2 regions of the Bacillus cereus group sp. N8 genome follow, and region 2 is predicted to be linked to the other one. Evidence: riboswitches for the same ligand, from Rfam matches in the RefSeq annotation. Region 2 holds a riboswitch; the other holds the start of a gene.

Region 1 (16,173 bases), on a different contig from region 2:
GTACATTTACAGCTGTTGGGCCGATGATTGCAATTGGTAAACAATACGGTGTGTCTTCCATATATGGGGCAATTATTGCTGCGGGATTATTTGTTGTTATTTTCGCGAAATTATTTGGGAAACTCGTAAAATTATTTCCTCCTGTTGTAACAGGATCTGTCGTTACCGTAATTGGAGTTACACTTGTTCCAGCTGCTATTAATGATATGGCTGGAGGAGTAGGGAGCAAAGACTTCGGAAGTCTTGAAAATTTAGCGTTAGCATTTGGAGTATTATTATTTATCATCATTATGTATCGTTTCTTTGATGGCTTTATACGTTCTATTTCTATATTACTTGGTCTGTTGTTCGGTACAATCGTTGCAGCTTTCATGGGGAAAGTAAGTTTGCAAGCGGTTGGAGAGGCAGATTGGTTCCATGGTATTCAGCCGTTTTACTTTGGTACACCAACATTTGAATTAACACCAATTATTACAATGATTCTCGTTGCTTGCGTAGGGATTGTAGAAGCAACAGGTGTATATTTTGCATTATCTGATATTTGTAATAAAAAGATCGGTGAAAAAGAATTAACAAAAGGTTATCGTGCAGAAGGATTAGCAATGGTTTTAGGTGGAATTTTTAACGCATTTCCATATACAACTTACTCTCAAAACGTAGGACTTGTTCAATTAACCGGAGTAAGAAATCGCGTTATTATTTATACTTGCGGTGGTATGTTAATTGTTCTTGGGTTCATTCCAAAAATCGCAGCTATCACAACAATTATTCCGAAATCAGTACTTGGCGGTGCAATGCTAGCAATGTTCGGTATGGTTATGGCATATGGTATTAAAATGTTAAGCAGTGTTGATTTTGGAAAACAAGAAAATTTATTAATTGTCGCATGTTCTGTCGGAATCGGACTTGGAGTTACAGTTGTTCCAACGTTATTCTCACAGCTTCCTGAAAATATTCGTATTTTAACGGATAACGGAATAGTTCTAGGAAGTGCGTCAGCAGTACTTTTAAATATCGTATTTAATATGGTGCCGCAGCGTAAAGTGAAAGTAAAAGAAGAGCCAGTGTCTATGCAAGGTGCAGTAAGAGAAGCGTAAAAAAGCAAGGTCTCATTATGAGACCTTGCTTTTCTTTTTAAGTGGCATCATTTTCCCGTACGTACCAAGACGCCAAATGTACTCAAGTGGCCCGTATTGATAACGTGACAGCCACCAGCGGCTAATAAAGATTTGCAACGTGTAGAAACCGACGCAGAATAGTGGTCCTACCCATAATGGAGCAAGATAATCATTTTTGAACAATAGCCCGAATACAAGTAATGTAACAATTGTATGTGAGATGTAATTCGTTAACGCCATTCGTCCAACGTACTGGAATGGACGTAATAATTTTTGCCATTTATCTTTTTGTAATAAACGCATCAGCGTGAAAATGTAGAATATGAATAACGTTTTTCCGCTTATCATCGTAATTCCCATAAGTGATAATGGTGTGTATGGTTGATTATTCATAAAGAAGTACACCATAATAAACCACATTGGCAATGTTAGAATGAACATAATGATTTGCCATTTCTTTAGCTTTGGATCTAATTCTTTTGCACGGCGGAAAATATCTTTTTTACCAGCATATAATCCGAGTAAAAATAATCCAAGTGTTTCAGGAAGCATAATAAGACTGTTATTTATTGCTTCAGAATAGAAAGAATGGAATCTGACTGTAATTTGTAAGCCCCAGTTGTCTAACGGCATAATTGCTGTGGAAAGACCTAATTCATCTACTGGAACTCGTAACATAAGAAGGGAACCTAATAACGTGAACAATTGCATGAAACTTAATAGAACGATTGCCCATATTAAAGTAGTTCGAGGTTCTCTCTTATAAAATAAGAATAAGAAAAATCCAGCGATTGCATAACTATGTAAAATGTCTCCGTCCCATAAAAGAACGTAATGCAAGAAACCAAATAATAATAAAATGAGCAAACGACGCACAAATAAAGTTTTCGGACGATCTGTTTTCGCCTCAGCACGACTCATAAAGATGTAAAAACCTAATCCGAATAAAAATGAAAAAATAGTATAAAACTTCGTTTGAATAAACATGTCAAAAAACAAGCGAATATAGCTGTCTAACCCCTCATAAACGCCTGAAATGTCTCGAGAATCAACACCAGCGATAACTGGCCAGTTAACAAGAAAAATACCTAGTACAGCTATTCCTCTAATAATATCAATTGAGTGTATCCTCTCGCCTTGTGTGAGATTTTGTGTCATTTTTTTCCTCCTTGATAAGTAATTCCCTTTTATTATACAAAATGTAAGAGGGAGGGGATAGGGGAGATTTCCAATTTTTAAAGCTGTTAAGTTGTGAATTATGAGATATAATAAGAGTGCACAGCAAGTTTTAAACTTCTTTAAAACAGGCAGTAAAGCTCCTTTTCCCGAAGGAGCTTTCTTTTTTAGAAATTTGTTGATAATGATTCTCTTTAATGATAAAATGTATTCAAAAGTGATAATCATTATCAAAAAAGGTTGGTGTGTTAATATGATGTATGCACTTGTTGCAGGAACGATTGCTATATATGTTGGTGTTACAAAGTATGTATTAAATGGAGTAGGAACAACAAAATGAATAATATTACATAAAATCCCTTTCATTTGTAAAAAGAATGAAAGGGATTTTTTTATTTTTAATGAGAATATGCTGAAAATTTAGTATGATAGTAAAGTGAAACTGTAATCATTGGGATGCTCAGTCCTAAATGATTATTGTCACACAAATAGCGGGATACAGTATATACATCTTGGATAAAGGGGAACAAGGGGATGACAAACATAGTACAGACAAACGGTATGAAAAAACTTGTTTGTTTTTATGAAGAGTGGCAAAAACATGGAGATGCAGAGAATAGTTTGAAGTTGTTTGAAGTGATTCAAAAATATAAACAAGAACAGCTTATGATAGCTTTTTGTGGTCATTTTTCGGCAGGGAAATCGACAATGATGAATCATCTATATAAAGCGCAATTACTACCGACAAGTCCAATTCCAACGAGTGCTAATGTCGTTAAAATTGAAAAAGGTTCTGATCGCGTTGTTGTTACGATTAAGTCTGGAGAACAGTATGAATATGACGGCGCATATTCAGCAGAAGAATTAAAACAAATATGTAAAGACGGTGATGAAGTAATTGGTGTTCATATTTATCGAAATGATGCACCAATTCCTGACGAAGTTATGTTAGTTGATACGCCAGGAATTGATTCTACAGATGATGCTCACCAATTAGCAACAGAATCAACACTGCATCTTGCAGATGTTATTTTTTACATGATGGATTATAACCATGTCCAATCAGAAGTAAACTTACAATTTGTTAAAGAATTGAAACAACGTAATAAAACGGTTTATCTTGTTGTAAACCAAATAGATAAACATAAAGAAAATGAACTATCTTTTGAAGAGTATAGAGAAAGTGTAAAACAATCTTTTGCTAACTGGGATATTGAAGTAGATGGTATTTTTTATACATCACTGCGAATGATGAATCATCCATACAATGAGATTCAAAGTTTAGAAGTACTAATCTCTTCTATCATGAAAGAAAAAGAGCAGTATGTAAGTGCGGGAATGGAGCGAGAAACAGAATATTTACTGCAAGAACATTTCTCATTTATTCTTTCTGAAAATGAAAAGCAGCTTATAAAATATGAGGAAGAATTAGTGTCACCGCTGTCGCTTTCAGAGATTGTTGAAAAGAAGGAAGAGTTAATTGAAAATAAAAATCGAGCATCGAGTAAAGAGTCTGATGTAAGAAATGAATTTATTAAAGGTTTACAAGCTATATTAGATAACGCGTATTTAATGCCATTTGAAATGAGAGAATTGGCAAATGAGTATTTAGAAACGAAATTAACGAAATTTAAAGTTGGTTTGCTATTTGCGAAGGGAAAGACGGAGCAAGAAAAACAGAGACGTGTAGATGCTTTTCATTCCGCCCTTCAAAAGACTGTTGAAACGCAACTTGATTTTCATGTGAAAGAATTCATTGTAACCTTCTTAAAAGAAGAGGGATTATTTACAGAGGAAATTGGGAAGGACATATATGCTCTAGAGATTGCTTTCGGGCCAGAATTATTGGCTGAAACAATTAAACAAGGGGCTGGCTTTACCGGTGATTACTTACTTCTATATACAGCTGATGTTGCAAATGAGTTGAAAAAAAGATACTTTATGAAATCTCAGCAAATCTTTGGGAAAAGTACGGGTACATTGCAGAAAAAAGCGAAGATAGAAGTTGCTCGTATTGAAGAAGAGATTGAAAAATACACGATGTTACAAACAGCAAAAGAAACGAAATTACAATATATTAAGGCGTATGAGGAATATGAGAGCTATTTAGGAGATGTTTGGAATGAACATATTTCTATACCAGATGGATTGCGAATAGACGAAATATTACAAAGTGAAAAACAAATTGTTAGTGAGAAGTTTACGCTACAAGAGCAAGAAATCGTAAATGATAACGAAATGGCTAGTGAAGAAGAAATGAAAGGGACGGCAGCTTTAAATATTCAGCGTATATTAGAAAAAGTGAAGAAAGCTGAAACAATATTAGATCCATTGCCAGCGCTGAAACATTTACAGCAAGAAGTAGTTGGAAAAAGACAGCGTGTAGAAACGAAGCAATTTACAGTAGCATTATTTGGAGCTTTTAGTGCTGGGAAATCATCATTTGCTAACGCATTGCTCGGTGAAAAGGTACTTCCTGTATCACCAAACCCAACGACAGCAACGATTAATCAAATTTTGCCGGTTACAGAGGAAAAACCACACGGAACAGTAATTGTTCAGTTTAAATCAAAGCAAGCACTATTAGAAGATATGAAAGCTGTTTATAAGCTGTTTCACTATGAGATTACTACGTTAGATGAAGCATTAACGCAAATTGATAAAATTATGAAATATCCTTCACCGAGCGGGAAGCAAAAAACAACATTTAGCTTTTTACGAGCGGTACAAAAAGGATATGAGGCAGTTGCTGCGCATTTAGGGGAACAAGTACAAGTTACGTTAGAGGAGTTCTCTGATTATGTAGCTAATGAAGAAAAATCATGCTTTGTTGAGTATATGGAGCTTTATTATGATTGTGCTTTAACAAGGCAAGGAGTAGCTCTTGTAGATACACCAGGAGCTGATTCTATTAACGCCCGCCATACGGATGTTGCATTCCAGTATATTAAAAATGCGGATGCTATTTTATTCGTAACATACTATAATCATGTTTTCTCTCGTGCAGATCGTGAATTTTTAATTCAGCTCGGTCGTGTAAAGGATACGTTTGCGCTTGATAAAATGTTCTTCTTAATTAATGCGGCCGATTTAGCAGAGTCTGAAGAAGAACTTAAAATGGTAAAAGGTTATATTGCGGATCAGCTCTTGCAATATGGCATTAGAAATCCACGTTTATTTGCAATTTCAAGTTTATGTGCGCTTGAGGAAAAACAAGGGGAAAGTATTGACAAAGAAAAGTATGGCATTTTACAAAACTCTGGGATTGCTAAGTTTGAAGAATCATTTACGTCCTTTATGATGAGGGATTTAATGCTTGTATCTGTGCATGCTTTATATGGTGCATTGCAAGGAGCAAATCAACTTCTTGTAAATATGATAAATGGCGCAAAGCAGGGAAATGATGAGAAAGTGAAGCAAACAAAAAAAAATGAAGCAGAGCGTGATCAGCTACTTCATATTATTTCGTCATATAGTGTGCTCGCTGAAGAACAAGCAATGCAAAATGAAGTGAAAGAATTGCTTTATTACGTACAACAACGCTTATTCCTACGCTATAACGATGTGTTTACTGAATTTATTAACCCGGCATCACTTCGAACAGATGGGAATGTAAAAACGCAGTTGCAACAGTGTGTAATGGAATTAGTTTCATTTATTCAACATGATTTATTACAAGAAATGCGTGCGACATCATTACGTCTTGAAAGATGGATAGATGAAGCGATGAAGCGTGCAAAGGATGAAATTGTTGTGAACTGCAAAGGAGAAAATGAATCGATTTCTCTGGGCGGAACAGTAGATTATGAATATAAAGTTATTACACATAAAGAGCCATTTCCTTCAATAGAAATAAAAGATTTCAAAAAGGCACTAACGCATTTTAAAAACGAGAAAAGCTTTTTTGAAAAAAATGATAAAGCTTTTATGCAAGAAGACGCTAAAGGAGTGCTAGAACCTTTCGTATCAAACTATGTAGCTGATGAAGAAGATTTATTCGTTCATCATTATAAGCAAGAGTGGGATACAAAATGGAATTTATTCCAAAAAGTGATGCAGCAAGATGTTGAGAAATATTATGAAAGTATATTATTCGCTTTAGCTGAAAAAATTGATGTAACACTATATGAGCAAAGTAAAGAAGAGCTTCAAAAGCAGTTAATAGAAATAGAAAAAGAAATTTATGTTATATAGTCGCTATGAAAAAAAGATTCGTTCAATTTTCTTTTGTAATACAGTATCTAAAGATTTTACGAACCCTGCGAATTCATCAGTAGAAATCATATGTGTAAGAACTAAGCGTCTGCCGTCTGGTGTTTCACCGCATAAGACGAATGAAGAAAACTCATATGTTTTGTTTTCGACTACTAATTTTGGATAGGAATATGTGTCGCTTTTCTTTTTCTTTCCATCAATGGAGATGACGTTGCATTTTTTCTCATTGTTGTCCATGGTGAATCCCTCCTTTCTATTACTTATGGTAGACAAGGAGGGTTTAGAACAATGGAGAAGGGGGATTTTTATGGATGTTGTATTAGAGCGTGTTTCTAAAGATAATGTGCCAAAGTCTTTACTCTTGCTTGCTGATCCAAGCGAGCGGCAAATTGCTACATATATACAGAGAGGAATGGTATATGTAGCTAAAGTAGAGGGGAAAGTGGTTGGTGTATATGTGTTGTTGGAAACAAGACCAAAGACGATGGAAATTATGAATATTGCGGTTGTAGAACATATGCAAGGGAAAGATATTGGTAAGAAAATGTTGCTGCATGCGATAGAAATAGCTAAAGGATATGACATGCACAAAATTGAAATTGGGACAGGTAATTCTAGCGTTTCACAACTTGCGTTATATCAAAAATGTGGATTTCGTATTTTTTCTATTGATTTTGATTACTTTTCGAAGCATTATGAAGAAGAGATTATTGAAAATGGAATTGTATGCCGTGATATGATTCGGCTTGCAATGGAATTGAATAAGAAAGTATAACTTATTTAGGGGGAAGAGAAGATGGAAGTACATAAAGCAATTACAGCACATTCTCGTAAACAAAATGAAAGTGTAAAAGCATGTTTACAATTAGATGCGCAGCGTGAAGCAGCTATTGAAGCAGCCGTATCTCTTGCGTCAAATGGGAAAGAATTTTCGGTTGATGTCATTAATGTTGTAACAAAGCAAATTAATGATCTTGCAAAAAATGGTGTTACACTACAGCGTAAATATGTTACAGAAGAAATGGTTATGGAGTATGTAAGTCGTTTGCAAGAGAAAGAAGGTCGTTAAAGATGATAGTTACAGTCGAATGGTTACGTGAGCATATAGAAGATGAGAACGTCCGTATAATCGATTGTCGTTTTGATTTAGCGAATCCTAATTGGGGTAGAGAAAAGTATGAGGAAGAACATATTCTTCATGCGTTATATTTTGATTTAAATTTAGATCTATCAAGTCCTGTAACAGAACATGGTGGTCGCCATCCGTTGCCAAATATTGAGGAGTTTGCAGACAAGCTTTCGCAAGCTGGTATTGATGAACATACGACAGTAATTGCATATGACAGTGAAGCGGGTGCAAATGCTTCTCGTCTCTGGTGGTTATTAAACTATGTAGGACATGAGAAAGTATATATATTAGATGGCGGATTTCCAGCTTGGAAAGAGAATGGACTACCGATAACAACGGAAATTCCTGTTGCTAAACGAAAAGCATTCAAAGCAAATATACAAGATCATATGCTTGTAACGATGGACACGGTCAAAGAGAATATTCATGCAGGTACAGATATTACGTTAATTGATTCTAGAGAGTCAAAACGTTATGCTGGTGCTGAAGAACTCGTTGATTCGAAGGCAGGGCATATTCCAACAGCAGTAAACTATTTTTGGAAAGATGGAATTTTAGAATCAGGACGCTTTAAAAACAACGAGGAACAGCAAGGACGTTTCCAAAATCTCGATAAAGAGAAGGAAACAATCGTATATTGTGGTTCTGGTGTTACAGCGTGCCCAAATATAGTTGCATTAAAATTAGCTGGTTTTCAAAATATTAAATTGTATGCAGGTAGCTGGAGTGATTGGATTTCTTATTCAGAAAATCAAATTGCAAAAGAAGAAGATTAATCACTTGCATGCAAAAATAATTTGTATTAAAATAAGGTCACAAGCAAGAGATTGCTCGAAAAACTTTGTATTTTACACATTGGAAACAATGTGATAATATAACGACAAGTAAATAATACATCCTGCGGTGTACGTAACTTATTTATGTCTAAAACCGATGTTAGTTATACGGAAGCTCAATATTTAGCGACCATCATCAAGCCTTCCTTGTGGAGGAAGATGTACGGTAACTGTGAGGGCATCCACCTGCGAGTAGCGGGTTTTTGGACATTTACGAGGAGCGGCACGTGCGGGGGTCTTATTTCAACTAACATTATATAAAATTCCTACGGTGTACGTAGCTTATGCATGTCTTAAACCAATAAGTTTAATATGGAAGTTCAATATTTAAATGTAGCTAACATGCCGTCTTTTTAAGAAGGAAGTTACAAACATTTGTGAGAGCATCCACCTGTGAGAGCAGGTTTATGGACATCTAGAGAGAACGGCATATGTGGGGCTAAATAAAAACCTTACGTTTTATACGTAAGGTTTTTTTGTTGTATAAATATATCTACTTTATCTGGATTCACCTGTGAAGTTTCCATAATAAATATAGCACTTTCTGTCTTCATCAATCTCTCTTGAATCTAAAGTGAACTCCATATGCATGCCGTCGCGCTGAATATATATAATATCTGAATGAAGAGATGGTAAAATTTCTTCATAGTTCCATATATCTTTACTATCTATTATGCATGAACTCGTTTCACGTAGTTCTCTAACTTCAAAACCGATGTGGGAGTATATAGGGTCTGAAGGGTCATTTGCAAACTCTTCTTTTTGAATATATATAACTGCTGTTCCGTCTGAATCTACTGAAGTTGCAGTAACAACATATGTATTTTTATCTTTTATAAAATATTCACAAGTCATGCGTGCGATGATTTCAGAATTAGAAATATTTGCGTAGTTCCATAAAGCAGGATACCCTTTCGTTTCATCGTTAATTCGATATTCTAAGCGCATTTTATCCCTCTTCTTCCTTTTTCTTCTACTTTATCATGCTATCTTATATAATAGGAATAGAATTTAAAAAGGGGAGTGCGAAGGTGACAAAAACGAAATGGTTAGTAGGCGGTGTCGTAACGTCTTTAATGACTGGCACTTTATTTGGCTGCGCACAAGATCTTCCCCCAAAACCGAATGATAATAGTTGTTCAGATTGGGATTGGGATGATGAACTTGGGGTATGGCAGTGTGATGATAGTAGTTCAGGTTATCGTGGGCATTACTTCTATGGTGGGAGTTACTATCAAAATAAATCCACTTTTAAAAATTCATCGGCGTTTAAATCTTATCAATCGTCTGCGGAATTTAAAGGTGGAATTGGAAGCGGTTCAAAGGGAGGATTTGGGGGCTAAAATATGTCGCAATACATAAGAGATAGAAAAGAGTTTTATTTGAAATATCCGAATTTTTGGTCGGATTTATATGAATGTGAGTATAGTCTGTTTCATGTTTTCTCTATAACAAATCAGACTATGAAACAATTGCAATTAGCAACTGAACGAATGGGGAAAATATTTTTTAAGACTGCTAGACTTTTGCGTAATTTAAGTGACGAACAGCTTCTTGAACTTGGGTTTCCTCCTGCGAGCTTATCATTCATTAGAATGAAAGGATTATATCCTGAATCTGTTATTTCGCGATTTGATTTCGTTTTAACAGATGATAACCAAATTAAAATGCTTGAGTTTAATAGTGATACACCAACTTTTATTATGGAATGCTTTCAAATGAATGGAAAAGTTTGCGAGAAACTAGGCTATGATGATCCAAACTCGGATCAAGAACGATTACTATCTTCTGGTATTACAAAAGCCGTAATGGAAGCGACAAAGGGAATAGACAACCCAAATGTTGTTTTTACAGCACATCATGAACATATTGAGGATTGGAATACGACTGTGTATTTGAGTCAGTTATGCCATGTTGAGAATAAAGTAGTGCCAATGTCAGAACTTAGAATTACAAAAGATGCTTTAGTGGATAGGGATGGAGTACAGATTGATGTGTTATATCGCCAAACATATCCGATAGAAGATTTAATTGAGGATCAAGATCCTGAAACAGGAGATTTGGTAGGTGTGGAACTGTTGCAACTTGTAAAAGCCGGAAAGCTTTTTATAATAAATCCATTGTCAGCATTTTTACTTCAGCCCAAATCAGTTCAGTGTCTTATTTGGGGATTAGCAGAAGAAGAGGCCTTTTATACAAATGAGGAACAACAGTGGATTAAAGAATATATGTTACCTACATATTTAGAACCAGATTTATTTTTAGGAAAAGGTTCTTTCGTTCAAAAACCTTCATTTGGTAGAGAAGGGGACACAATTACCATTCGCGATAAGGACGAACATATTATGCTTCAAAATGCACACCAAACATATAAAGCGTCACTGCCGATATTTCAAAAGTATACAGAACTTCCAGTCGTATCCTTGGAAACAGAAAAAGGGATGGAGAAACTGTCGTATGTGTTTGGTTCGTTTTTAATTGCCGGAAAAGCGAGTAGTATCGGTATTCGTGCGGGGGAAAAAATTACGGGGAATGAATCGTACTATTTACCGGTAGGTATAAAAAAGGAGGAAAGTATATGATTAATTTTTTATTATATTTAGCAGTAACACTAGGCCTTTTATGCATTGGTCTTTTCCTAATGGAAGTAACAACGAAAGTAAAAGAATTTAAGCTAATGGCCCAAGGAAATAAGGCGGTAAGCTATGTACTTGGAGGACGACTACTTGGGTTAGCTATTGTTTTATATTCGACAGCCGCTAATTCCATTTCACTTCTTGATATGGTTTGGTGGGGAGCAGTTGGGATTTTGGCTCAAATTATCGTCTTTTATTTAGCTGAGTGGCTTACACCACGCTTTAATATAAATAAAAGTCTCGAAGAAGATAATCAAGCAGTCGGTCTTTTTCTTATGTTTTTATCGCTTTCAATTGGGATTGTAATTGCTGGTTGTATAACTTATTAAAAACTTTACGTTTAAACGTAAGGTTTTTATTTTTGCTAATTTTGAAATGTGTGCTTGATTCATTTAATTAGTCGAAAGAGAAATAGTGTGTATATGAGAGGTAGTTGTTGTAATAAGGAAAAATTCCCATGCAAAGTGTTGACATCTATTTTAAATAAGAGTAACATTTTCTATGTAATTAAAATAAGTCTCTGTTAGGTGAGGCTCCTGTATAGAGAAATGCTACTGCCCAAAAATGTCGAGAGACGCCAATGGGTCAACAGGAATGATCGAATTAAGGTTTTTCTTAACGTAGCTGGTAATGAACCTATGCTATACAGTGCTAAAACTCGACGAGGGAGAGGTCCGTAGATTTCTAATTATATTAGGAATCGCTTATTTGTGTATGCAATGACCTTTGCTCTCTTATGAGTAAGGGTCTTTTTTGTTACAAAGCTATGAGTAATTTCATAGTATAGATTATAACTAAAAAATAAATGAGGAGGTGAGGAGCATGTCAAATTCTGACTCGGTTCCGTTACCCATATGCTTCAAATCAAAAATATATGATGTAGGCAGGAAACGACTTGTTCCTCCCTTTATATTTATCATAATGTAGCGTTTATTTGAGTATTCCAGCACTAGATACTTTCACGCTAAAGTGGATAAATTGAGAAACAAAGCGTTTCTTCCTATGTTTAAAGGAGGAGACGATAATATGTTATATGCAAACAAAACTGTGGGTAACACGTCATATAAACTAAGTAAAAAATCAATAAAAGAACAAATAATGCTCCAAAAAAATAAAGATTTATTAATTGAAATTGCAACGAGAGATGTAAAATCTGTATTTGCGTATTTTAAAACAACAAGAGACGGACTATCTGTGAAAGAAGCACAAAAACGAATTCAAGTATACGGCCGAAATGAATTAATTTCAAAAAGAGCGCGTATTGCGGAAGTGATGATAAAGCTAAGTGAAATGATTCCAGGTCTTTCAAAACAAAATGCACGTGATGAATTACAATGTGAAACAGTTACTGTTTCTAGAGTAGAAGCATCTAGCCTAACAGGGCTAAACAATGAATTGAAAATGATGAAGCTACCAGTACAAGAGCTTGTACCTGGAGATATGATTTTTCTTTCAGAGGGCGATACAGTACCAGCAGATGTACGTATTATTTATGCAAATGATTTATTAGTGAATGAATCTATGCTGACAGGAAACGATGCTAGTATTGAGAAATTTGAAAGCTGCTATCATCTAGAACGTAAACGATTTATTCCATTAAAACGGATGAAAGACTATAATCCACTTGAACTTGAAAATGTATGTTTCAAAGGTACTTATATTGTTGGCGGAACTGCAAAAGCTGTAGTTGTTTCGACAGGTAAAAATACGTATTCAGGAATACTTCATACTTGTTGTGGTAGAACGTCTTAATTTGTTAATGATGCTAAATATAAAAAAACAATGTATAATAGACAAAGTTGAACAAAAACGTAGAATGGTAATCTATATATAACCTTACGTGATAACGTGAGGTTATTATTTTTTGTTAGTAGGAGAGGTATTATGAAAAAAGTATTATTAGTTGATGGTATGGCACTATTATTTCGTGCTTTTTACGCAACAAGTGTCTACGGACAATTTATGAAGAGACAAGATGGTACCCCAACGAATGGGATTCATGGTTATATGAAGCATTTATTAACGGCAACACAAGCAATTGAGCCAACACACATTGTAACGTGCTGGGATATGGGAAGTACGACATTTAGAACAGAATCGTTCTCGAATTATAAAGCAAATCGTGCAGCACCGCCGGAAGAATTAATTCCACAATTTGATTTAGTGCAAGAAATGACTGCGAAATTATCTATTCCAGTCATCGGTATGAAAGGTTATGAAGCGGATGATTGTATCGGTACACTTGCAAAACAATATTGTAACGAAGCGGAAGTTTATATTTTAACTGGAGATACAGATCTACTTCAACTTGTTGAAAAGAACGTTACAGTTATGCTTCTTCGTAAAGGAATTGGAAATTATGAGTATTATACACCGGAGAAAATCATGGAAGAGAAAGGTGTAGAACCTTGGCAAATTGTCCATGCAAAAGCATTCATGGGAGATACAAGTGATAATTATCCAGGTGTAAAAGGTATTGGTGAAAAAACAGCGTATAAGCTTATTCAAGAACATGGTACAGTATCGGCAGTACTAGAAAATATAGCATCATTAACGAAAGCACAGCGTACAAAAATTGAAAGTGATTTAGAGAACTTAAATATCTCTTTACAATTAGCGCAAATTCATTGTGAAGTTCCAATTTCATGCTCAATAGAAGAAGGGTTACACACAATGAACGAAGAAAAACTACGATTTGTTTGTAACGAAATGAATTGGGGAAGACCTGAAATATTAATCAATATGCTATAAATAGTTTGGAAAGAGGGATGTTACATGAGTCGAACGTTGACTAGGTGACACCTTCTTTTTTTGTTTTGGAAAACAGTATCTTAGTGAATGGGATAATATAGAATTCATCTTGAAATATATAAATATTTCGACAAGATAAATCGATATAAGATGACGAAAATAGCAATTTATATAATTAAATGAAGCAACTTCAAAATGGTTTTAGGATGATCTCTTTTTTGCGTTGTTCACAAAGTTGTCAGAAAATAAACGTAATTTTCATATGAAGTTCAAATAGAATTCACAACAATCAATTATTATAAGAACAACCAGATAATTCTTTATCTTTTATATAAACCATCCCCCAAGGAGGACAATGAAAATGAGAAAAAAAGTGAGAAAATCTTTTAAACAATTATTAATTGAAAATAAACAATCACTATTAAATAATAAAGAAAATATGAAAGAAATTGAAGAAAGAATTGAGAAACGACATGTAGCATATAGTGGTGCCAGTAATTAAATAAAATAAAAAAGATAGCCTATAAAGGCTATCTTTTTTATTTTATATTGAAAAACACTATTCCTCTCTTTAATTTTGTAAATATGCAAGGTATTTTTATAATGTTTTTCTAACAATATTACCCATTTTTCGAGGTTGAAATTGGTATATGCCAATTTTAAAGATTAACTATTCATAATATTACAAAAAATGTTACAATACACTCAAATTTATACTATAAAATCATTTTAATATGAAAAATTGGAATGAAAAGAAAGGAGAGGAATATGAATAAAGATGTCGCTTTGAAATGATTATTATCATTTCATTAGGAGTTGATGTAAAACGATGGAAAGGCATGAAGAACTGGATTCTATAAGAGGAATTTCTTCATTGGTAGTAATGATTGGTCATCATTTGATGATTTTCTCAGCATTTCAAAATTACAGTTATGAAGATAATAAACCATTTGTTGTATATCTATTAAAAGAAACGCCTGCACGTCTTATTTTTAGTAGTGGTAACGAATCAGTTATTGTCTTTTTTATTTTGAGTGGATTTGTTTTGTATGAATCTATTCAAAAAACATATAGTAGCTATGGATCATACCTTCTAAAACGTATATGCAGAATATATATTCCGTATATTGTGGCAATAGTCATAGCTATTATATGCCAGACTACAATAAGTAAATATGGTATTTCTTATTTAAGCGAATGGTTTAATCGCTCATGGACGATTGAAAGTTCTTCAAGTCTAATAGCACAGCATGTTTTATTGGTTGGGAAATATAATACTGATACATATAACAGTGTGATTTGGTCACTTGTACATGAAATGCGAATATCTATAATTTTTCCGTTAGTTTTGATGGTTTGTTTACGAAAAACAGTAAGGGGTTCATTACTATCATTGTTTAGTTTTAGTATATGTTCTGTCGTGATATTATTCTTATTTCGCTCGAGTTTAACATTAACAAGCTATGTATTAACGTTGCATTACACAGTGCTGTTTTTACTAGGAGCACTAGTTGCGAAGTATAAAAATAATTTAATAGCTTTTTATAGTAAGTGTACTAAAAATACGAAAATTACATGGTTTTTATTTGCGATTTTACTTTATATGTATGAAGGGCTTATTGGAGAAATTAAAGTGCTCAATAATTTTATATTTCGAGACTACGTAGTAGCGATAAGCGCATGTCTATTTGTCATATTAAGCTTGTCAGTATCAACTTTGTCGTCCTTGCTGCATAATAAATACTTGTTATATTTGGGGAAGATTTCTTACAGTCTTTATTTATACCATATCATATCTTTATTTTCTCTTATATACGTGCTCCATGAAATATTACCGTTACCTATTGTTTTAATTTTGTCGCTTATTCTTTCGCTTATACTAGCAATGATTTCGTATGTATTTGTAGAAAAATTTGCATTTAGAGTCGGAAAGTATGTAACAAAACGAGCTGATAGAGAGAGGAAAGAGTTATTTGTAGAAAATGATGTGCAGGATGTTATTCAGACAAAGGCGGTGAAATAATTGAAGCAAGAAATGAGTATAAAAGATTTTCAACAGTTATTGAAAAGAAGATTTGTAACGATCATTTTGACGATGTGTTGTTTAACCGTTTCTCTAGTTCTTATTTCTATGTATGTGCTAAAGCCTTCGTATCAATATTCAGCGCAAATTCTTGTTGGAAATTTAGATGAGTTTAATAAGGAAAATACAGCGAATAAAACACAAGAAAATAAGCAACTTGTAACATCGTTTGTTGACATTTTAAAAAGTCCACTTATTATTTCGACAGTAAAAAACACTTTGAAATTAG
Region 2 (16,173 bases):
ATTACAACGTTCATACTCGTTGTATTACATATTGTAGGCTCTGTTTTAATGTTGAAATGGGATAGGTGGAGACGTTTTTTAGAGCCTGCACCTATTATTCTTATACACAATGGTTCCATTGATTTTAGCAATTTGAAAAAGGCGAGGATTACGGTGGAATATTTATTTTCGGAACTTCGCATGCGAAATGTGAGCGATATTCAAACGATTAAATTAGCATTGTGGGAAGCGAGCGGTGTGGTTTCTATATTTCAGTATCCAGAATATGAAGCAGTTTCGCGGCTTGATCTTAAAGTGGCGGGGAAAAAATCTCCAGTTTCTTTTGTATTAGTAAAGGATGGGAGGGTTCAGCAAGATGTTCTTGCTTTATTAGGAAAAACAGAAGAGTGGGCGAGAGAATTTCTAGAGAAGAGTGCAGAAGTCGAATCCATTATGTTAGCTACAGTAGATGAAACACATAAAATAAATATTTTGTTAAAAAAATGAAAAATATAAGCATTTTGTCGTTTCATACATATGATACAATAGTGTGGACAACGAAAAGGGGGGGATACGATGGGATATGTAGAAGAATTACGAAAAATAGTTGGTCATCGCCCTTTAATTTTAGTTGGTGCTGTTGTACTCGTTATAAATGAAAGCGGATATGTATTATTACAGCAAAGAACAGAGCCTTACGGAAAATGGGGGCTGCCTGGTGGGTTAATGGAGCTTGGTGAATCACCAGAGGAAACAGCTTACCGTGAAGTGTACGAAGAGACAGGAATAGAAGTAAAGAACCTTCGATTAATCAATGTATTTTCTGGAGCGAACTATTTTACAAAATTAGCAAACGGTGATGAATTTCAATCTGTAACGACAGCTTATTATACCGATGAATATGAAGGGAACTTTGTTATGAATAAAGAAGAAGCGGTTCAGCTTAAATTCTTTCCAGTAACAGAACTACCGGACTATATTGTAGGATCGCATAAAAAAATGATTGCTGAATATATGAAAATTATGGAAAAAAAGATATAATAATAATGAAAGAAATACAAAAACACAGATCTGGTTGGTAGTCCAGACGCATGATTTCATGTCAGTAACCTTCCCCTCCGGGATGTCCAGTATTTCTAATGTTTTTTAGGAGGGGCTGTCGATGGAGTTGACAGTATATCATGATGGTCAATTTTTTGTAGGAATTATTACATGTAAAGAAAAAGGGAAATTGTATGGTGCGAGGTATATTTTTGGAACGGAACCGTCAGACGAAGAAGTGCTTATATTTGTAAATGGTCCACTGTTAGCATATTTTCAGCACTTTGCAAGATGTGGTGTGGAAGTTAAAGAAAAACAGCGTCCAAAAAATATAAAGCGTATCATACGACAAGCAGCAAAAGAAGTAAATGTAAAACGTTTTACAAAGGCGCAGGAGGCAATTAGCTTATCTTATGAACTGCATAAACAAGAAAAGAAAGTGCAATCTAAAGAGAAACGAGAAGCCGAAAAGCAAAGAAGGCGTTTAATAAAAGTACAAAAGGCAAAGCAAAAACATCGTGGTCATTAAGAAAAGGTGTTAGAGCAGGGCTCTAACACCTTTTCTATGCTGAAATACAAGTAAACTTACTTGTATTCTCTAAACATTAACTGGTAAGATACAAATAGGTAGAATTAGAGGAGGGAAAAGATTGATTAACTTTAACTTTTTTATGAATGATGTTGTTCGTCAAGCGCGTGAGGAGATCGTTTCTGCTGGATATACAGAATTAACGACACCAGAAGCAGTTGAAGAAGCATTTAAAAGAAATGGTACAACACTTGTAATGGTAAACTCTGTATGTGGCTGTGCAGGTGGCATTGCTCGCCCTGCTGCTGCACATTCCGTACATTATGATAAACGACCTAACCACCTTGTAACGGTATTTGCGGGTCAAGATAAAGAAGCAACAGCAACAGCTCGTGAATACTTCGAAGGATATCCACCTTCTTCTCCATCATTCGCTTTATTAAAAGATGGAAAAATTGTAACGATGGTAGAACGTCATGAAATTGAAGGTCATGAACCAATGCAAGTAATTGCAAAACTACAATCTTACTTCGAAGAAAATTGCGAAGAACTATAAGGAAGAGAAAAAGCGGTACGTTCACGAATAAGTGGACGTACCGCTTTTTTATTTATTTTTTATAATGATTAGACATGCATAGGGTTGTTATTTTATACATGTTTTTATGCATTGAAAATGAACTTAATAATGTTTTTGTGTTTATTTTTATTTTAAATCTTGCATAAAAATAAAAGTGCTGATACAATACAAACATCGAATAAATATTCTATTAAACTTTTAAATATACATTATTAGGGGGAAGAAAGATGAAGAAGTTATTATCAATATCGTTTGCACTTATTTTAATTGTAAGTATGTTCAGTGCTTGTAGTAATGGGGAAGAAAAGGCGGCGGATAGCAAAAATAAAAAAGTACTCGTTATGGGGACTTCAGCAGACTATAAACCGTATGAATACGTGGAAGCTTCAAAAAGTGATGAAATTATCGGTTTTGATGTTGATATTGCCAAATATATCGGAAAAGAACTTGGATATGAAGTGAAAGTGAAAGACATGGATTTTGGCGGTTTATTAGCATCTCTTAGCTCAGGAAAAGTTGATTTCGTTATGGCAGGTATGACACCAACTGCAGAGCGTAAAAACAATGCTGATTTCACAGATATTTATTTTGTTGCTAAAAATATGATTGTTTCAAAAAAGGGCTCTAATATTAAATCATTAGAAGATTTAAAAGGTAAAACAGTAGGGGTACAAACAGGATCAATTCAAGAAGAAAAGGCAAAAGAATTTCAGAAACAAGTCGATTTCAAAGCTGAGGGACGTGACCGTATACCAGAAATTGTACAAGAAATTAAAGCTGGTCGTTTTGACGCTGCAATTATAGAAGACACAGTTGCAAAAAATTATTTAGAAAAAATGAAAGAATTACAAGGGGTTGAAATTCAAGAAGCACCAGAAGAAGTAGGTGCAGCAATTGCCCTTCCAAAAAACAGTGATAAAACAGAAGAATTTAATAAAGTAATTAAGAAAATGCAAGAAAATGGAGAAATGGATAAATTAGTGAAGAAATGGTTTGGCAGCGGAAAATAAGCTGCCTTTCACCTTTCTGTGAGGGGAATGAAAAGGATGAATCTAGATTTTTCGGCAATTACGCCTTCAATACCATATATATTAAAGGGCTTAGAAGTTACATTGAAAATTGTAGCTGCATCAGCTTTAGCGGGATTTATTTTAGGGACGTTATTAGCACTTTGCAAAATTGCTAGAATACGAGCATTAAATATTGCAGCAGATATATATACTTCAATATTTCGTGGTACACCACTTGTATTGCAATTAATGATTATTTATTTCGGTGTTCCGCAAATGATTGGATATGAGATACCAGCCTTTTTAGCAGCTGTACTTGCATTTAGCTTAAATTCAGGTGCATATATGTCAGAAGTAATTCGTGCCGGCATTCAAGCGGTCGATAAAGGACAAACAGAAGCAGCGATGGCTTTAGGGATTCCTTATGGGAAAATGATGAGAAATATTATTTTTCCTCAAGCTTTAAAAAATATATTACCAGCACTTGTAAATGAGTTTGCAACTCTTACGAAAGAATCGGCTGTAGTAACTGTAATTGGAGCAACAGATTTAATGCGCCGTGCTTATATTGTAGGCGGTGAAACATTTAAATATCTTGAACCATTACTGTTTGTTGGACTTATTTATTATATATTAGTAATTATTCTTACATTAGTCGGGAAGGCAATTGAAGGGAGAATGAAGAAAAGTGATTAAAATTGACAACCTTCATAAATCATTTGGAAAAAATGAAGTATTAAAAGGAATTACAACAACGATTGAAAAAGGAGAAGTTGTTGCAATTATCGGACCGTCTGGATCTGGAAAATCAACATTTTTACGCTGTATGAATGTATTAGAAGCGCCGACAGATGGTCACATTTGGATTGGAACGGAAGAAGTAACGAATCCGAAAACGAATATTATGCACGTTCGTGAAAATGTCGGAATGGTATTTCAACATTTTCACCTATTCCCTCATATGACTGTATTAGAAAATATTACTTATGCCCCTATCAATGTAAAAGGAGTGACGAAGCAAGAGGCTGAAAAAAAAGCTGAGAAACTTTTAGAAAAAGTAGGGTTATTAGATAAGAAAGATGCATATCCCAATCGTCTTTCAGGAGGACAAAAGCAACGTGTAGCAATTGCGAGGGCACTAGCGATGGAACCGGAAGTTATGTTATTTGATGAACCGACCTCTGCGCTAGATCCAGAAATGGTGAAAGAAGTGTTAGAAGTTATGAAATCATTAGTTACGACAGGAATGACAATGGCAATCGTTACACATGAAATGGGATTTGCAAAAGAAGTAGCAGACCGCGTACTCTTTTTAGATGGTGGAAAGCTTGTAGAAGATAGTGCACCAGCAGAATTTTTTGCAGCACCGAAAAGTGAGCGTGCGCAACAATTTTTACAAAAAATATTGTAATATGTCAAGGTTACGTGAATAATAGGTAGAAAAGGATGACATTGTGTCATCCTTTTTTTATACTAACTGTAAATACGTTTATACATATAGGAGCAATGCTATGTTCAGAATTGGATACCGTACAGTAAAAACAGCAATAGGGACAGGCGCCGCAGTTTTTATTGCTCAGTTATTAGGGTTAGAATTTTATAGTTCAGCGGGTATTTTAGTTATATTATGTGTACAAAATACGAAACGTAAATCACTTCAAGTGTCGTTACATCGTTTTTTAGCTTGTGTATTATCAATGGTATTCGCGTTTTGTATTTTTGAAACAATTGGATATACACCACTTGCAATTAGCATATTATTACTTACATTTATTCCGACTGCAGTTATGCTTAAAATTCAAGAAGGTATTGTCACGAGTTCAGTTATTGTGATGCATTTATATTCATTGAAACAAATTACATGGCTTATTGTTGGAAATGAAATTGCGATATTAACGATAGGGATTAGCGTGGCTTTATTAGTGAATATGTATATGCCAAGTAGTGAAAATAAGCTAAAAGAGTATCAGGATAAAATAGAAAGTAATTTTAAAACAATTTTGTTTGAAATGGTCGTGTATTTACGAAACAGAGAAAGTAGTTGGAGCGGGGCGGAACTTATTGAAACTGAAAATATGCTAAATGAAGCAAGGGATTTATCGTTTAAGAAACTTGAGAATGCATTTATGCGAGAAGATGGCTATTACTATCGTTATTTTAATATGCGCATGCAACAGTTCGAAATTTTAGAGCGGATGATACCATTAGCAGCTTCTTTATCATGGACATATGAACAAGCTGACATGATTGCGGATGTTGTTGAAAACATTGGAAATGCCATTAGCCCGGAGAGTACTGGGGTTATTTCCTTAAGACAGCTTCAAGAAATGCGAGAATTATTTAGAGACATGCCATTGCCAGTTACACGTGAAGAATTTGAGATACGTGCGAAACTTGTTCAACTTGTGTATGAAATGGAGCAATATTTACTCATTAAAAGTCGCTTTAAGGGAAAGGATAATATAAAAGAACTTATATAGAAGGTAGGAATTACATATGCCGTATCTTCTCTCTTTCATACTATGTCTTTCTTTATCACCGATCTGGCCTCTTGGTGATAATCCGCGTACAGGAGATCCTTTTATTATTGTAAATAAAGCGACGAATAAGTTAGCTTATATTGACGATGGGAAAATCCAAAAGGTTTTTCCAGTAGCGACAGGAAAAACGAATGAATTAACCCCAGAAGGAACTTTTGATATTGTAATGAAGGCGAAGGATCCGTACTATATTGCAAAGGATATTCCAGGTGGATCACCAAAAAATCCACTTGGATCAAGGTGGATTGGATTTAATGCAAGAGGAACTGATGGGAGTAAATATGGAATACATGGAACAAACCAACCTAGTTCAATTGGAAAGTATATTTCACAAGGATGTATAAGAATGAAGAAAAACGATGTGGAATATTTATTTGATCGTATTCCGATTGGAACGAAAGTATGGATTGTGAAATCGAAAAAATCATTTCAGCAATTGGCAAAAGAAAAAGGTGCCATTGCATATGAAAAAGTCGACACAAAAGTTGGCTTTTTCTTTTATTATAAGTTGTCTTGACATGTGTACATAACCATGCGTTAATGAAAATATAGAAAGATAAAGTGAAACTTTAATCAGTGGGAGGTTATTCCCCGCTGATTATTAGCCCACACAAATCGGGGTAAAAATAGATAAAGGGGTTGCTTATATGTACTTGAATCTGAAAATTTCTTATATGCAGTTTTTTGTGGGTTTTCTATTTGTTATTACATTCATATTGGCAACTTTTAATATATGTTCTTACGTTGTAGCGATTGTATTTATGGCATTACTCAATCTTACTTTTGTTATTGGGGCATTTCAGCAGAAACAATATACAAGTTTTGTAATAGCGCTTGTAATGGCTTTTTCCTTTAGCATTGTAGCAGTTGTACTATATATAAAATAAAATGTTCAATACAAAATAGACTATCTCGATTTCGAGATGGTCTATTTTGTATGTGTAAGCAGTAAAAAAAGGACGAGTGAATCGTCCTTTTTACCAAAACATACTTGCGCCAGTAAGTAATGTTGTTACAAGCATAGAAATTAGCATTATATAAACCATAATTTTTTGAGCTTTTTTATGCATAGTTAAACCTCCTTGCAAATCAGTACAATTTCATTGTAACGAGAAATGAAATTATGGACAAGGGGAGAGAAAGGACAAAATTCGGGAGGGGGGTGCAAAATATTACAGGAAATTTGAGCATACGTAGAGAATATGTTAAAAGGTAGATTATTAGTTTTTGTTATGCAAGCATGAAGAATGGAGATACGATGATGAAAATATACGAAACAGAGCGTTTACATTTAAGAGAAATTGATGAGTCGTATGCGGAAAAAGTTCTTCAATATTACGACAAAAATCGTGAGTTTTTAAAAGCGTGGGAAGAATATAGACCAGAGGATTTTTTCACGTTAGATTATCAAAAGAAAAAGTTACAAAAGGATAGAAAAGAGTTCGCGGAAGGTAAAATCATCAGACTGTGGATTTTTAAAAAGGGTGATGATACAAAAATTATTGGATGTATTTCATTTAATCTAATTGTTCGCGGAATTTATCAATCTTGTGTACTTGGCTATAAATTAGATAAGGAAGAATTGAATAAAGGTTATACAACAGAAGCGCTTAGAAAAGCAATTCAAGTTACCTTTAAAGAATTTCATTTACATCGTATAGAAGCACCGATCATGCCGCGTAATTTAGCATCTATACAAGTAGTGACGAAAATAGGATTTCAATATGAAGGTGTATCTCGAAAAATGCTAATGGTTAATGGTGTTTGGGAAGATCATATGCGCTGGGTGTTGTTAAACGAGTAATAGAAAGCAGATGGTATCTAGATGTGTGAACCATCTGTTTTTTGTCTTGTATTTCGAAACTTTTGCGAAATTCTGTTATAATTAATATTGTTACATACATAATGGTAGTGCAGGAGGCGCAGTCTTATGATTAATCAAGAACGTTTAGTAAATGAATTCATGGAGTTAGTACAAGTAGATTCTGAAACAAAATTTGAAGCAGAAATTTGCAAAGTGTTAACAGAGAAATTTACTGCTTTAGGTGTAGAAGTATTTGAGGATGACACGATGGGCGTGACTGGTCATGGTGCAGGTAACTTAATTTGTACTTTACCAGCAACAAAAGACGGTGTTGATACAATTTATTTCACTTCTCATATGGATACAGTAGTTCCTGGTAATGGAATTAAGCCTTCTATTAAAGATGGATATATCGTATCAGATGGGACTACTATTTTAGGAGCGGATGATAAAGCTGGTTTAGCATCTATGTTTGAAGCAATTCGTGTTTTAAAAGAGAAAAACATCCCTCATGGTAAAATTGAGTTTATTATTACAGTTGGAGAAGAATCTGGTCTTGTTGGTGCAAAAGCGTTGGATCGCGAGCGCATTACAGCAAAATATGGTTATGCATTAGATAGCGATGGAAAAGTTGGTGAAATCGTAGTTGCAGCGCCAACACAAGCGAAAGTGAATGCGATTATTCGTGGGAAAACAGCGCACGCTGGCGTAGCACCAGAAAAGGGTGTATCTGCAATTACTATCGCAGCAAAAGCAATTGCAAAGATGCCACTTGGTCGTATCGATTCTGAAACAACTGCAAATATTGGGCGTTTTGAAGGTGGCACACAAACAAATATCGTTTGCGATCATGTTCAAATTTTTGCGGAAGCTCGTTCTTTAATCAATGGGAAAATGGAAGCGCAAGTTGCAAAAATGAAAGAAGCATTTGAAACAACTGCAAAAGAAATGGGTGGCCATGCAGACGTTGAAGTAAATGTTATGTACCCAGGTTTTAAGTTTGCTGATGGAGATCACGTTGTAGAAGTTGCGAAACGCGCTGCTGAAAACATTGGCCGTACACCTTCTCTTCACCAAAGTGGTGGCGGAAGTGATGCGAACGTAATCGCAGGACACGGTATCCCAACAGTTAACTTAGCAGTTGGTTATGAAGAAATTCATACAACAAATGAAAAAATTCCTGTTGAAGAATTAGCGAAAACAGCAGAGTTAGTTGTAGCTATTATTGAAGAAGTAGCGAAGTAATTAACTAGAAAAAGCGTGTAAATCAATTGTGATTTACACGCTTTTTTATTTTGATTCAATTGCTTTCACAAGACGGATAAGCCAGTATAAGAAAATCCATGGGAGTACATAAGTTGTTGCGATGCTAAGTAAACGAGGAAGGAGTCCAGCCACATTAATATTGAACATCGGAAGTAGCAAATAATTGATTAAGATAATTAAAATAATAATAACGAATGTATAGTTGAGCTTATTATTTGGTTTCATAATAAGTCACTCCTTTTACAATAATATCCATACTTCGTATTAAGTATAGCAAAAATAAGGATAAAAAGAATAAGTAATTATTATATTGTACATGAATTTGATATAATAAAGGAACGGATGTTCTTTGGAGGAGATGAGTATTATGCGAGAAATGTATCCGAAAAATGGTCGTGTTATTTTACATGTAGATATGAATTGTTTTTTCGCATCTGTCGAAATTGCTCATGACCCATCATTACAAGGAAAGCCATTAGCGATTGCGGGGAATGAAAAAGAGAGAAAAGGGATTATCATAACATGTAGTTATGAAGCGAGAGCATATGGAATACGTACGACGATGCCCCTTTGGGAAGCAAAGCGATTATGCCCGCAATTAGTTGTGAGGCGTCCTAATTTTACACTATATCGCGAAGCTTCATTTCAAATGTTTCAAATACTTTCCCGTTTTACAGAAAAAATACAACCAGTTTCGATAGATGAAGGGTATTTAGATATTACAGATTGCTATGCACTCGGTTCGCCTCTTGAAATAGCAAAGATGATTCAAGGGGCGTTATTAACAGAGTTACAGCTTCCGTGTAGTATTGGAATTGCTCCAAATCTTTTTCTAGCAAAGACCGCTTCAGATATGAAAAAACCACTTGGTATTACTGTGCTTCGAAAACGTGATATTCCAGAAATTATTTGGCCACGATCAGTTGCAGAGATGCATGGAATCGGAGAGAAAACAGCTGAAAAATTAAATGATATTCATATACAGACAATTGAACAATTGGCAAAGGGAGACGAGCATATCATTCGCGCTAAAATTGGAAAGCACGGTGTTGATTTACAAAGACGTGCAAAAGGTATGGATGATAGGGAAGTTGATCCGAGTCAAATGGGACAGCATAAAAGTGTCGGTAATTCGATGACCTTTTCAAAGGATATGGATGAAGAGAAAGAATTACTTGATATGTTAGAACGTTTATCAAAGTCAGTGAGTAAAAGGTTACAAAAGCGAACCCTTGTCAGCTATAATATACAAATTATGATTAAATACCATGATAGGCGAACAGTAACACGGAGTAAGCAATTGAAAAATGCGATTTGGGAAGAATGCGATATTTTTCAAGCAGCATCCCGTTTATGGAAGCAACATTGGGACGGTGATTCCGTTCGTTTACTAGGTGTTACAGCTACTGAAATAGAGTGGAAGACAGAATCGGTGAAACAATTAGATTTGTTTTCATTTGAAGAGGATGCGAAAAAAGAACCGCTACTTGCTGTCATTGATCAAATTAATGATAAGTATGGAACATCGCTTTTACAGAGAGGTAGTCAACTACTACGTAAGCAAGAGAAGTCGTTTCAACAAAAGTTAGAAAATAAGTTTATGTAGAAGGTGTCATGAAGCAGTAAATATCATGGCACCTTTCATATTTAACTCGCTTCTAAATCTAAAGAAGTCTTCCACCCAGCAGCAGTAACGCCAGATTCTAATAACATTCTACTTACTATTTTTTCAATTAAGATAGCCGCATTTGTCTTGCAATGTAATGTAGCCTGTATACAGACTTTTTGATTAGAATCTACATCATCACTATATAACTCTTTTAAACCGAGACCCTCTGTACTTACCATATGCATAAGTAAAAAACGAATATGTGCTTCATTTTCTTCTGAACAAGTAAGAGAAAGGAAGTAGTTTGTTTGTTCAGGTGATTCTTCTTTTGATTTTTTATTCATAAAGAGAGCGATTGGGCGAAGTAGTATATTTGCTAGTAAAACGCCGGCTGCACCTAATATAGCTGCAAGAAGGAAGCCAGCGCCTGTAAGAGTGCCAACAGCAGCTGCGCACCATAAAGTAGCCGCAGTATTTAGTCCTCTAATACTAAAACCGTCGCGGATAATAACGCCGCCTCCTAAAAAGCCAATCCCACTAACAACTTGGGCAGCGATACGTGATGGGCTAGCATCATGATCAAGCATGACGGATAATAAAACAAATATACAGGCACCAAGTGATACGAGAGCATTTGTCCGCAAACCAGCCATTCGATGTCTCCATTGTCTTTCCATTCCGATGCAAGCTCCTACAATGATTGCTATCAATAATCTTAATACAATGTCATACCATACCATCATGGTCACCTCCGTACATATAAGTACGTGTTATGTTTTTTAGAATGAGTGGGGAGTACCCACTCATTCTTATTTTTACAACCAGCTATGAAACTTTTTAATATAAACTCTTTTCAGAAATTGTGTTAAGAAAGCATAACCTAATAATATTCCTATTAGCCACGGGAAGTAGCATAGTGGTAATGCTTGTAAACCAACTGCTGCACCAAGTGGTGAGAACGGAATATAAATTCCCATTGCCATAATACAAGCGGTTAATAAGAGAACTGGTATTGATGCAGTACTTTGGATGAACGGAATTTTCTGTGTTCTAATCATGTGGACAATTAATGTTTGAGTTAGTAACCCAACGACAAACCAACCGGATTGGAATAGCGATTGTTCGCTAGGTGTATTTGCACCGAAGACATTCCACATGATTACGTATGTGATAATATCAAATATGGAACTAATTGGACCGATGCAAATAATGAAGTTCCGTAAGTTTGCAGTATCCCATTTTCTCGGTTTTTCTAAAAACTCTTTATCCATTTTGTCCCATGGAATAGACAGCTGTGAAATATCATAAAGCAAGTTTTGAATTAAAAGGTGAATGGCAAGCATCGGTAAAAAGGGAATGAAAGCACTCGCTACTAACACACTAAATACATTTCCAAAGTTTGAGCTAGCCGTCATTTTAATATATTTTAAAATATTTCCGAACGTAGTGCGTCCTTCTAAAATACCAGCTTCTAATATAGTTAAACTTTTTTCAAGCAGAATAATATCGGAAGACTCTTTTGCGATATCGGTTGCAGTATCAACAGATATTCCAACGTCAGCATCACGTAGTGCTACGGCATCGTTAATACCATCCCCCATATAACCTACTGTATGACCGTTCCCTTGTAAGACACGAATAATGCGAGATTTTTGCATTGGATTTAGTTTTGCGAACACTGTTGTTTCTTCGGCTAGTTTTGCTAATGCTTTATCTGGTAAAGGATCGATCTCGTAGCCAAGGATAGGCTCTCCAATATTTAATCCCACTTCTTTACAAACTTTTTTTGTAACAATTTCATTATCACCAGTTAAAATTTTTACTTGTACACCATGTTTCTGTAATGCTTGAATAGCAGCAGCTGCAGATGGTTTCGGTGGATCTAAAAAGCCAATGTATCCAGCGAGAATCATATTAGTTTCATCTTTTACAGCGTACTCTTTATCATTTAGTTTTCTATCTTTTTTATAGGCTACAGCAATCACACGCATACCTTCGCCATTCAATTTCTCGCTTAGTTGTTTGACATTTGAACGTATTTCCTCGGTAAGTTGAACAACCTGTCCATTCGATTCAGTGTAATTACAAATTGATAAAATTTCTTCTACGGCACCTTTACAAACCATTGTATGTTCACCTGAGATATCTTTGACGATGACGGACATGCGACGGCGAGCAAAATCAAATGGAATCTCATCTAGTTTTTGAAACGTTGAAGGGTCGAACTTTTGTTTTTCTTCTGTATGCTCAATAACAGCTTTATCTATTAAATTTTTCAATCCCGTTTGATAGAAGCTATTTAAATAGGCAAAGTGTAATACACGATCACATTCATTTCCGTTAGGATCTAAATGACGAACTAGGACAACTTTATCTTCTGTTAAAGTTCCAGTTTTATCTGTACAAAGAATGTTCATCGCACCTAAGTTTTGAATAGAATTTAGCTGTTTTACAATAACTTTTTGCTTAGACATGTTAACAGCACCTTTAGCTAAATTAGCAGTTACAATCATTGGTAACATTTCAGGTGTAAGACCAACTGCAATAGCGATAGCGAAGAAGAAAGCTTCTTGCCAGTCACCTTTTGTGAATCCATTAATAAGAAGGACAATGGGGGCCATAATAAGCATGAATGTAATTAAGAGCCAGCTTACTTTGTTTACACCTTTATCAAAGCTTGTTTCTGTGCGCTGTCCAATTACTTTATTCGCTAAAGAGCCGAAATACGTATCGGTACTTGTTGAAACGACAACAGCTTTTGCGCTACCGCTTACAATATTCGTACCCATAAAGCAAAGGTTTTCCATATCGAGTGGATTGAAATTTTTTTTCATATTTTTCGGTAACATATGCTTATTTTCTGTATGGTAGCAGTTTTCGTATTTTTCTACAGGAAGTGCTTCCCCGGTTAATGAAGACTGATTAACAAATAAATCTTTAGCTGATAAAATACGCACATCAGCTGGAACGATGTCACCGGCTGAAAGTGAAATAATATCGCCAGGTACAAGTTCTTCAATTGGAATTTCTATTGTATAATTTCGATTTAAATTCGTTACGTTTTTTGTTTCGTGTACAAATCCATCTATTCTAAAGACGCTCGCGGTTGTTCGAACCATAGCCTTTAACTTATCTGCGGCTTTTTGAGAGCGGAATTCTTGTGAAAAGCGAATCGTTGAACTTAGCAGTACCATTACAGATACGACAATTGTTCCTTGTATGTCATCTGTGAAAAAAGAGAGTGCTCCAAGAGCTAATAAAACAAAAATAAATGGATTTTTAAATGCCAGCAGAAATTGAATGTACCACGGCAATGATTTATTATGAGCAATTTCGTTCGGACCATATAAAGAAAGTCTACGAGACGCTTCTTGTTTCGAGAGTCCATTTTCTGTTGTTTCTAGAAGTTTTAATGCAGAGTTTATATCTTGTGTTGCAACTTCCACTAATACTTTGTTATTTGTTTGCATGCTATCTCGATTGTAAGCATGCTTCGTTTCTTGTCTGTTTAAATTTAACATTGGTAGTTCCTCCTTTTTCATGAAGGAGGAAACAATCTGTTACTCGACTATTTAAAATTGGGAGGAACAGTTTCTTTCCTACCTACATGGTGAAAAATTAACGTAAAACATATGGGTATCTGGGCCGAATCATCACTTGTCACTGTTCCTCACCTCCGTACAATTAGTAGTTTCTGAATATGCTATGTTTGTTTCATAGTAAGGTGCATAAAGACATAAAAAGACCTTTACTCACAACGAGTAAAGGTCTGAATTCGTAGTCAAAAAGAGTCAACAACAAAGACTGTTAGTAAACATAGATAAAAACAGTTTTTGTGTATGACAAAACATACGCACCTCTCCCTCGTTGAGTTTTAGCACTGTATAGCATAGGTACTGAAACCAGCTACGTTAAAAAAGGCCTTCATTCCGACCTTTCCTGTTGACCCATTGGCGTCTCTCGACATTTTTGGGCAGCAGCGTTTCTCTATACAGGAGCCTCACCTAACAGAGACCATATTCAATTACATGTTGAATGTTAGCACTGTAAATTTGTAGTGTCAATATCTTTTTTTTGAAAAATTAAATAGATTTATGATGGCTATATAGTAGGAAATAAGAGGAGTATTTTTGAAATAAGGTGGGAAAATAAATACTTTAATGAACATAAATAAAAAGCACTGATTACAGTGCTTTTTATTATAGATTATGAAATTGTAGCATTTTCAAAAATGACAATTTCTGAACTATTTGTCGTTGAAACGCGTTGTGCGTAATATGTTAAAGCTGAAGAAATATATGTTGGTAACGTCTCATTTGTATGAGATGTTGTATATTCATGAATTAATTCTTTTAAAGTCGTCCACTCTAGTTGTGCTGGGTGATCAGAAACGAAAGAACTTACCCAGCGATCAAATGAAGATGAAAAATCAGTTTGTAAACGAAATACTTCTTTCATAATAAAACGCTCCCTTGAAATGTGATAGTATTATTCTACTACAAAACACGAACGATTGTTAAGTTTTTTATTTATAATGTTCGTGTTATATAGTTGTCTAGATGATTGGTTATGCAAATTCAATTTGCCATTTGAAATAACATTCCGTAAGATGAGAGATAGATTATATAAAGAGCTGGAGGAAAGAAAGTGGAATTTGTATTTTTAGGAACTGGTGCAGGTGTTCCTTCGAAAGGAAGGAACGTTTCGGCAATTGCTTTGCAATTGTTAGAAGAACGAGGACAGACTTGGTTATTTGACTGTGGTGAAGCGACTCAGCATCAAATTTTACATACATCTGTGCGCCCAAGACGCATTGAAAAAATATTTATTACGCATTTACATGGCGATCATATTTTTGGATTGCCAGGTTTATTAGGAAGCCGTTCGTTTCAAGGTGGAACAACACCGTTAACAGTATACGGGCCAAAAGGAATTAAACAATTTATTGAAGTAGCATTATCAGTAAGTACGACACATGTAAAATATCCACTTGAAATTGTTGAGATAACAGAAGAAGGTACTGTGTTTGAAGATAATGAATTTTATGTGGAAACGAAAAGATTGTCACATGGTATTGAATGTTTTGGATATCGTATTGTAGAGAAGGATATACAAGGTGCTCTTTTAGTCGATAAATTGCTGGAGATGGGTGTGAAACCCGGTCCACTCTTTAAACGTTTAAAAGATGGAGAAGTAGTTGAGTTAGAAAATGGTACGATACTAAATGGAAAAGATTTTATCGGTCCACCTCAAAAGGGAAGAATTATTACCATTTTAGGTGATACAAGATACTGTGAAGCGAGTAGAGAGCTGGCACAAGGCGCAGACGTACTTGTTCATGAAGCAACTTTTGCGGCAGAAGATGAACAACAAGCGTATGACTATTTTCATTCCACATCTAAGCAAGCTGCGAGTATTGCACTTCAGGCAAATGCAAAACGATTAATATTGACTCATATTAGTTCTCGTTATCAAGGAGATACATATAAGGAATTATTGAAAGAGGCAAGAGAGCTATTTTCTAATACAGAAATAGCTACGGATTTAAAATCATTTCCAGTAGAAAGATAATAATGTTGTGAAAAAATGGTGACGAAAGGTTGCCATTTTTTATTTCTAAAAAAATTTTAAAATAAAACTGTTATAATTTTATGTTTATATTGGATGACACAGAAAGTTTTAAAGAAGTGAAGATATAGGATGAAAATACATAATACCGATTATCTAGAAAAACTGTTATATAAGTCAGACGACTTACGAGTGGTACAAATAGCAAAAAAAGATTTTTATTCAGAACTTTTAAAATTCATTAAAAGTA

What was found. Region 2 has a riboswitch for magnesium ahead of mgtA (magnesium-translocating P-type ATPase). Riboswitches for the same ligand answer to the same signal wherever they lie in the genome.
Positions count from the first base shown of each region.
Region 1: another riboswitch for magnesium. It lies ahead of JDS80_RS05325 (P-type ATPase actuator domain-containing protein); the one in region 2 lies ahead of mgtA (magnesium-translocating P-type ATPase).

Region 1 is NZ_JAEHBK010000002.1:245,429-261,601, reverse strand. It holds gene pbuX (xanthine permease PbuX) at 1-1,097, shown strand, start outside; gene JDS80_RS05390 (DUF418 domain-containing protein) at 1,113-2,276, opposite strand; gene JDS80_RS05385 (hypothetical protein) at 2,377-2,634, shown strand; gene JDS80_RS05380 (dynamin family protein) at 2,829-6,488, shown strand; gene JDS80_RS05375 (DUF3931 domain-containing protein) at 6,492-6,746, opposite strand; gene JDS80_RS05370 (GNAT family N-acetyltransferase) at 6,817-7,284, shown strand; gene JDS80_RS05365 (YpbS family protein) at 7,306-7,578, shown strand; gene JDS80_RS05360 (sulfurtransferase) at 7,581-8,414, shown strand; RNA gene ssrS (6S RNA) at 8,531-8,713, shown strand; RNA gene ssrS (6S RNA) at 8,735-8,918, shown strand; gene JDS80_RS05345 (hypothetical protein) at 8,973-9,422, opposite strand; gene JDS80_RS05340 (hypothetical protein) at 9,506-9,817, shown strand; gene JDS80_RS05335 (glutathionylspermidine synthase family protein) at 9,821-11,056, shown strand; gene JDS80_RS05330 (DUF350 domain-containing protein) at 11,053-11,439, shown strand; M-box (ykoK) riboswitch at 11,623-11,788, shown strand; gene JDS80_RS05325 (P-type ATPase actuator domain-containing protein) at 12,137-12,862, shown strand; gene JDS80_RS05320 (5'-3' exonuclease) at 12,995-13,861, shown strand; gene JDS80_RS05315 (FbpB family small basic protein) at 14,223-14,363, shown strand; gene JDS80_RS05310 (acyltransferase family protein) at 14,691-15,884, shown strand; gene JDS80_RS05305 (YveK family protein) at 15,885-16,173, shown strand, end outside.
Region 2 is NZ_JAEHBK010000001.1:339,008-355,180, forward strand. It holds gene JDS80_RS01820 (DUF421 domain-containing protein) at 1-486, shown strand, start outside; gene JDS80_RS01825 (NUDIX hydrolase) at 556-1,020, shown strand; gene JDS80_RS01830 (YjdF family protein) at 1,142-1,549, shown strand; gene JDS80_RS01835 (BrxA/BrxB family bacilliredoxin) at 1,692-2,105, shown strand; gene JDS80_RS01840 (transporter substrate-binding domain-containing protein) at 2,354-3,136, shown strand; gene JDS80_RS01845 (amino acid ABC transporter permease) at 3,173-3,832, shown strand; gene JDS80_RS01850 (amino acid ABC transporter ATP-binding protein) at 3,825-4,547, shown strand; gene JDS80_RS01855 (aromatic acid exporter family protein) at 4,648-5,616, shown strand; gene JDS80_RS01860 (L,D-transpeptidase) at 5,633-6,193, shown strand; gene JDS80_RS01865 (DUF3894 domain-containing protein) at 6,324-6,563, shown strand; gene prli42 (stressosome-associated protein Prli42) at 6,654-6,746, opposite strand; gene JDS80_RS01875 (GNAT family N-acetyltransferase) at 6,935-7,480, shown strand; gene JDS80_RS01880 (tripeptidase T) at 7,607-8,725, shown strand; gene JDS80_RS01885 (hypothetical protein) at 8,771-8,971, opposite strand; gene JDS80_RS01890 (DNA polymerase IV) at 9,114-10,352, shown strand; gene JDS80_RS01895 (MgtC/SapB family protein) at 10,394-11,095, opposite strand; gene mgtA (magnesium-translocating P-type ATPase) at 11,171-13,876, opposite strand; M-box (ykoK) riboswitch at 14,207-14,374, opposite strand; gene JDS80_RS01905 (DUF3932 family protein) at 14,562-14,813, opposite strand; gene rnz (ribonuclease Z) at 15,003-15,926, shown strand.